3 regions of the Streptomyces griseoviridis genome follow, and region 1 is predicted to be linked to each of the others. Evidence: riboswitches for the same ligand, from Rfam matches in the RefSeq annotation. Region 1 holds a riboswitch; each other region holds the start of a gene.
The links. Region 1 has a riboswitch for cyclic di-AMP ahead of DDJ31_RS16030 (transglycosylase family protein). Riboswitches for the same ligand answer to the same signal wherever they lie in the genome.

Region 1 (2,253 bases):
GGTCTCACCTCCGGGCTGACCCAGAAGGCGGGGGCGCTCGACATCGACACCGGCCTCGGCGACAACACGTCCGACTCCTCCGGTACGTCGGACAGTTCCGGTTCCACCGGATTGTCCAACTCGTCCGGCGATGGGGCGGAAAGCTCTCCCTCGTCCGATCCGTCGGCCGACGACTCCACCGGCACCTCCCCCTCGCCCTCGGCCCCCGCGACGGGTGAAGGCGAGGACGACAGTGAGGCCGGCGCGGGCGGCGGGAGCGACAAGGCCGCGTCCGGCACCCCGTCCGCCTCCGCCTCCTCGCCCGAGGAGCAGAGGTCGAGCAGCCCCCGCGAGCCCGCCGCCGACCCCTCGGACAACTCGCGCCAGAGCGCCGGTTCCTGGAGCCTCGTCGACACCGGCGCCGTGACGGCGGACTCCGGCACGGGCACCGGCAAGCACCGCGGGCAGAGCGCGGAGACGGGCGGTACCGAGACCGCCTCGGCCGGCATCGGCCGCGCCGACACCTACACCGTCCGCCAGGGCGACACCCTCGGCTCCATCGCCGACTCCCTGGACGTGGACGGCGGGTGGCGGGCGCTCTACGGCGCGAACAGGAGCGGCATCGGCGCCGACCCCGGCAGCATCGTTCCCGGTCAGACCCTCGAAGTCAGGTAGTAAACGGGACGAAACCGGCGCGATTCCAGGGGAGTTGACGCCCGCATTCGCCAGCTAATGTCCGGTTTGGTGAAAGTGTGGGATGAGTCTCAGAAGCCCTGATCGTCTTTGAAATTCCGCGGTTTCCGTGGCTACGGTCAACACCGCTCGTCACCACGGGCCCCGGCCGCCGCAACGCCGAATCCTGCCAGCGGCCGTCCGGGAACAGTCGTCGCGCAAGCGCCGAAGGCAGGAGCGGGGGACCCAAGGTAAGTGCCGCACCGGGCAGTTGACCGGAGCGGCTTGGGGTTAAGCCGTGCCTCTCACCCAGGCGCGGCCGGGCACTCAACCGGCCCGAACCCGACAGCTCACCTCGCAGGCGTCGGTGAGGGGATCAACCATGCTGTTTTCCGGCAAGGGCAAGCACCGTCGCCCGTCCAAGGCCACCCGCGCCATCGCCATCGCCGGTGTCACCGGTGCCGCCGTCGCCGCCCCGCTGATGGCGGCCGGCAACGCCTCCGCCGCCACCGCCTCCGAGTGGGACGCCGTCGCCCAGTGCGAGTCCGGCGGCAACTGGTCCATCAACACCGGCAACGGCTACTACGGCGGCATCCAGTTCTCGGCGTCCACGTGGGCCGCCTACGGCGGCACGCAGTACGCCTCCACGGCCGACAAGGCCTCCAAGGCCCAGCAGATAGCCGTCGCCGAGAAGGTCCTCGCCTCCCAGGGCAAGGGCGCCTGGCCGACCTGCGGCACCGGCCTCTCCGGCGCCGCCTACTCCGGCTCCTCGAACGGCTCCAGCAACTCGGGCAGCTCGAACAGCTCCAGCAACTCGGGCAGCTCCAGCAACTCGGGTTCCTCCAGCGGCGCCGGTGACTCCCGCTCCTCCGACGGGCAGGCCGCCTCCCGCTCCGCCGAGCGTCCGGCCGCGAAGAAGACCGTCACCACCCCGACCGGCAAGAAGGTCAAGAAGGGCGACGGCGAGTACAAGGTCGCCTCCGGTGACACGCTCAGCTCGATCGCCGCGCGGCACGAGGTCGCGGGCGGCTGGGCGAAGCTGTTCCAGCTGAACAAGGACATCGTCGAGGACGCGAACCTCATCTACCCGGGCCAGCAGCTGCACCTGAAGTAGTCCGCGGGTCCGCGCCAGGACGCACAGGCGGCTGACCGCTGAACCACAGCGCCCTCCTGTCCGTGGACCTCACCATGAAGACCTCGTGAGGGTCACCCCCCGTCCCCACGGGCCCCCCGCTCCGGTGCGTGTTCCCCCGTACGCACCGGGGCGGGGCTTTTTCTGCGCGGTCCGGCGGCTCCGCTCTTTGTTCCGTTCGGAAACTTTTTACTCTCGGTTCTGTCCAGGGGGTGACCGACCGGCTGGCCGATCGGCCGGAGCCGGTTAGGCTCGGTCTCGCAGAACCCACCGCGGCGCCCGCGTGCCGCGTTCAGATCCCAAGAAGGAGATGCTCGTGCCGTCCATCGACGTCGTCGTAGCCCGGGAAATCCTGGACTCCCGAGGCAACCCCACGGTCGAGGTCGAGGTCGGCCTCGACGACGGCAGCACGGGTCGTGCCGCCGTTCCGTCCGGCGCCTCCACCGGTGCCTTCGAGGCCATCGAGCTGC
Region 2 (2,253 bases), 1.6 Mb from region 1:
CTCGACGCGCTCCTTCATCTCGCCCGCGGCCTTGTTGGTGAAGGTGATGGCGAGGATCTGGCCGGGGTGCGCGTTCCGCGCGGCCAGCAGGTAGGCGATGCGGTGGGTGAGCACCCTGGTCTTGCCCGATCCCGCGCCGGCCACGATGAGCAGGGGGGTGCCGGCGTGCACGACGGCCTCCCGCTGGTTCTCGTTCAGCCCGTCGACCAGGGCCGCCGGGTCGAGCACCGGGCGGGGGGCGCCGTCGCGGTAGTGGGCGTCCCGTTCCGGGGGCACGTCGAACTTCCCGGCGAACAGGTCGTCCGGGATCGACTCCGGAGCGTGCTCGTCCTCGGGCGGTGGCGGGGGTTCCTCGTCGTGCCCGCGGGGGGTCTGGAGGTTCGCCAGGAAGCTGTCGTCAAAGAGGCTGCTCATCGCTCTCCGAGTCTAGGCCGCCCCACTGACAGCCCGCCGCCGCCCTGAGAAGATCCCGGGTGCGGGCGGCGGTGCGGACGCCCTCCGCGACCGTCCGCGACCGGCCCCTCACGTGCGGCGACGGCGGATCGGGGAGCCTCGCCAGGTCACGAAAATGTATCGGGCATATCGGCCATCAACCTTCACAGGGGGCACACGAGTTGGCTACCGTTCCCGGCAGGCCGCACGACCCCCACCGGCGAACGTCGCCGGGCCGCGCGGCCTCCGCCGAGTCCGGGGCGCCGCCGCGCGACCGGAGCCGGGGACCCACCGATCCCGGGGTGAATCGGTCCGCAGCCCCCTGGGGGCAGGATCCGTAGGGCAACCCTTCCTCACCACCCGCCCGAACCCGACAGCTAACTCGGTAGGCGGAGATCGGAAGGAGTCGCCACTCTTGGCGTCGCACCGCAAGTCGCGTCCCGCCGGAACGCGCGTAGCAGGAATCCGCACCCCCGCTCTCGCCACGGCCGCCCTCACCTCGGTGGCCCTGCTGTCCCAGTCGGCCGACGCCACGCCCGCCGCCGACGGCGCTCCGAGCCTGGAGGAGGTCGAGAAGAAGGTCGACGCCCTGTACCGGCAGGCGGAGTCGGCGACGGAGAAGTACAACGCGGCCAAGGAGCGGACGGGCAAGCAGCGCAAGCGCGTCGACACCCTCCTCGACGACGTGGCCCGGCGCACCCAGAAGCTCAACGAGGCGCGCGAGGAGCTGGGTTCCTTCGCCGCCGCGCAGTACCGCACGGGCGCCTCCGCGCCGGACACGGCGACGTTCCTGCTCGCCGACTCGCCGCAGGACTACTTCGACCAGACGCAGCTGATGAGCCGTCTGACCACGCGGCAGAAGGGCGCGGTCGACGACTACGTCACCGAGCAGTCGGCGACCATGAAGAAGCGGCGGGAGGCCGCCCAGGGTCTTCAGACGCTCACCGAGACGCAGAGCGACCTGCACACGGCGAAGGCCACCGTGCAGCGGAAACTGTCCGACGCGCGCGCGGTGCTCTCGAGGCTGACCGCCGAGGAGAAGGCGCGGCTGGCGGCGATCGAGAAGGAGAAGCGGGAGAAGGCCGCCGAGGAGGCGGCCGAGCTGGCGAAGCGGCAGGCGGCGGCGGAGAAGGCGGCCCAGCGGCAGCCGGACACGTCGGCTTCCTCGTCGTCGGCGCCCTCGTCGTCGTCGGGCGCGTACTCCACGAAGGCCCAGAAGACGCTGGCGTTCGCCCGCGCGCAGATCGGCAAGCCGTACGTGTGGGGCGCGACGGGCCCCGACTCCTACGACTGCTCCGGTCTCACCCAGGCCGCGTGGAAGGCCGCGGGAGTCAGCCTCCCGCGCACCACCTACGACCAGGTGAACGCCGGCACCACGGTCTCCCTCGCCGCCGCGCAACCCGGTGACCTGGTCTTCTTCTACGACGACGTCACCCATGTGGGCATCTACATCGGCGACGGCATGATGATCCACGCGCCGAAGCCGGGCGCCTACGTGCGCGAGGAGTCCCTCTACTACGACGGCGAGTCGGCGATCCACAGCGTGGTCCGCCCGGCCTGACCGGACGGTACGGGCACGGGGGCGGGGCGGTACGCGCGCGTGCCGCCCCGCGCGGAGAGGGAGCGGCTACGCGCGCGTGCCGCCCCCGTACCGAGGAGGAGAGCGGTACGCGCGCGTGCCGCCCCCTCTCCGCGCGTTCCGCTCGTCACGTGCCGCCCGGCGCCGGGCGTGCGGGCCGCTGCCCTGCGCCCGCGCGTATTTCCGTACCCCCGCGTGCGCGCCCCACCGTCGCCGTGCCCCGGGCTCCTTAGCATCGGCGC
Region 3 (2,253 bases), 2.7 Mb from region 1:
GCCTCCGTGCGGCGCTGCGCGGCCCGGGAGGCGCCCAGCGGCTCCAGGAGCATGCGCATCTCCAGGAGGTCGGCGGCCTCCTGCTCGGTCGGTTCGGCCACGCACGCGCCCGCGTGCCTGCGGGTGACGACGAACCCCTCGGCCTCCAGGGTGCGCAGCGCCTCGCGCACCGGGACCCGGGAGACGCCGTAGCGGCGGGCGAGCAGTTCCTCGGTGAGCCGGCCGCCGCGCTCGTAGACACCGGCGACGATGTCGTCCCGGATGGCCGTGCACACCGAGTGCGCCGGAATACGCATGACCGACCTCCGCCTTAATGCCCGTGAAACGTCGCCGATTGACGCGTGTTCCGTGACTCTATTGCAATGAGCGGGAATTTCCGATGGGGGGCCGGAATCCATGGATATTTTTTGGACAGCAGGGTGCCGGAAACGACGAAAACCCCGGCTCGTCCGAGCCGGGGCTTCTCACGGTCCTGCGGTGCGTCCTCAGATGTTCACGTCGTGTGCCCGGAGGTAGGCGACCGGGTCCAGGTCGGAGCCGTACTCCGCGGTGGTCCTGGCCTCGAAGTGCAGATGCGCCCCGGTGACGTTGCCGGTGTCGCCCGAGAGGCCGATCTGCTGCCCGGGGGTGACGGTCTGGCCCACCGAGACGCCGATCGACGACAGGTGCCCGTACTGCGTGTACGTGCCGTCGGCCATCTTGAGGACGATCTGGTTGCCGTAGGCGCCGCCCCAGCCGGTCTCGACGACGGTGCCGGAGCCGACCGCGTGCACGGAGGTGCCGGTCGAGGCGTGGAAGTCGACACCGGTGTGGCTGCCCGACGACCACAGGGAGCTGCCCGCCTGGTAGCTCGTGGAGACGTAGGAGCCGCTGATCGGCAGCACGAAGGTGTTGAGGCGCTTGCGCTCGGCCTCACGGGCGGCGCGCTGCCGGTCGGCCCGCTCCCGCTCGGCCTTCTCCTGGGCCAGCTTGCGCGCGGCCTCCTGGGCGGCCTGCTTGCGGGCGGCCACCTCGGCGGCCTGCTGCTGCGCGGCGGCCTGGGCGTCGATCTGGTCGGCCACGGTGTCGCCGAGGGAGATGACGGGGGTCAGTCCGGTCTGCTCGACCGCGTTCTCCGCCGCCATCGCCGGCGCGGCCAGGGTGCCGACCACTCCGGTGGTGGCGAGGGCCGCGACACCCGCGGCGCGGGCGGTGCCGCGCTGCATCCGGCTGGGCCGGCGGTGCTTCCCTACGGCGTGACTGAACGCCATGTGGTGGGTGTTCCTTTCCTTCCCTCTCGCCTACCGGGTTAGCTGACGGGTTCGGAGCAGGAAGGTCTCCTACGGGCCCCCACGACGGGCATGGGCGTCCGATTCACCCCAGGGACACAGGTGGGTCCCCGGCTCCCCTGGCTCGCGCCGTACGGGGACTCGGCGATGACTGCCCGGTGCCGCGGATGCGGCGCGGTGGCTGACGAACAGTCGGGGAGACCGTAGACGGGCCCACTTTCGATCCTCAAACAGATCACTGTTTTTGTTGCGCATCCCACAGGGCAGACAGGCAGCCTCTCCCCCAATTCGGACACGAAAGGGCCCCGATGACGTCTCCGTCACCGGGGCCCCGGCACGCGCGCGCGTGCGCGCCGCGCCCGCTACTCGGCCGCGACGACGCTCACTTCGCCGATGCCGAGCGCCGCGACGGACTCCTCGATCGCGGCGGCGTCACCGACCAGGACCGTCACCAGCCGGTCGACCGGGAACGCGTTGACGACCGCCGCGGTCGCCTCCACGGTGCCGGTGGCCGCCAACTGCCGGTACAGGGTGGCCTGGTGGTCGTCGGGCAGATGCTGCTCGACCTGGTCGGCCAGCGTGCCCGCGACGGCCGCCGCGGTCTCGTACTTGAGCGGCGCGACACCGACCAGGAACTGCACGGCGGCGTCCCGCTCGGCGTCCGTCAGCCCCTCGGCGGCGACCCCGCGCAGCACCTTCCAGAGGTCGTCGAGAGCCGGCCCCGTGTTCGGCGTGTCGACCGAGCCGCTGATGGCGAGCATCGCGACCCCGGTGCCGTCCGCCGACGACCGCAGCACCTGGCTGAACGCCCGCACTCCGTAGGTGTAGCCCTTCTCCTCGCGCAGGACGCGGTCGAGACGGGACGTGAGGGTGCCGCCGAGGCAGTAGGTGCCGACCACCTGGGGTGCCCACACCCGGTCGTGCCGGTCGGCGCCCAGACGCCCGATGAGCAGCTGCGTCTGGACGGCTCCGGGCCGGTCGACGA

Region 2: linked by a shared signal. The riboswitch ahead of DDJ31_RS23400 (C40 family peptidase) and the one ahead of DDJ31_RS16030 (transglycosylase family protein) in region 1 are both predicted to bind cyclic di-AMP.
Region 3: linked by a shared signal. The riboswitch ahead of DDJ31_RS28235 (M23 family metallopeptidase) and the one ahead of DDJ31_RS16030 (transglycosylase family protein) in region 1 are both predicted to bind cyclic di-AMP.

Annotation. Positions count from the first base shown of each region.
Region 1 is NZ_CP029078.1:3,815,359-3,817,611, reverse strand. It holds gene DDJ31_RS16035 (LysM peptidoglycan-binding domain-containing protein) at 1-654, shown strand, start outside; cyclic di-AMP (ydaO/yuaA leader) riboswitch at 865-1,030, shown strand; gene DDJ31_RS16030 (transglycosylase family protein) at 1,034-1,765, shown strand; gene eno (phosphopyruvate hydratase) at 2,100-2,253, shown strand, end outside.
Region 2 is NZ_CP029078.1:5,401,475-5,403,727, reverse strand. It holds gene pcrA (DNA helicase PcrA) at 1-414, opposite strand, end outside; cyclic di-AMP (ydaO/yuaA leader) riboswitch at 684-839, shown strand; gene DDJ31_RS23400 (C40 family peptidase) at 848-1,993, shown strand.
Region 3 is NZ_CP029078.1:6,516,819-6,519,071, reverse strand. It holds gene DDJ31_RS28240 (GntR family transcriptional regulator) at 1-296, opposite strand, end outside; gene DDJ31_RS28235 (M23 family metallopeptidase) at 486-1,250, opposite strand; cyclic di-AMP (ydaO/yuaA leader) riboswitch at 1,263-1,425, opposite strand; gene DDJ31_RS28230 (M16 family metallopeptidase) at 1,631-2,253, opposite strand, start outside.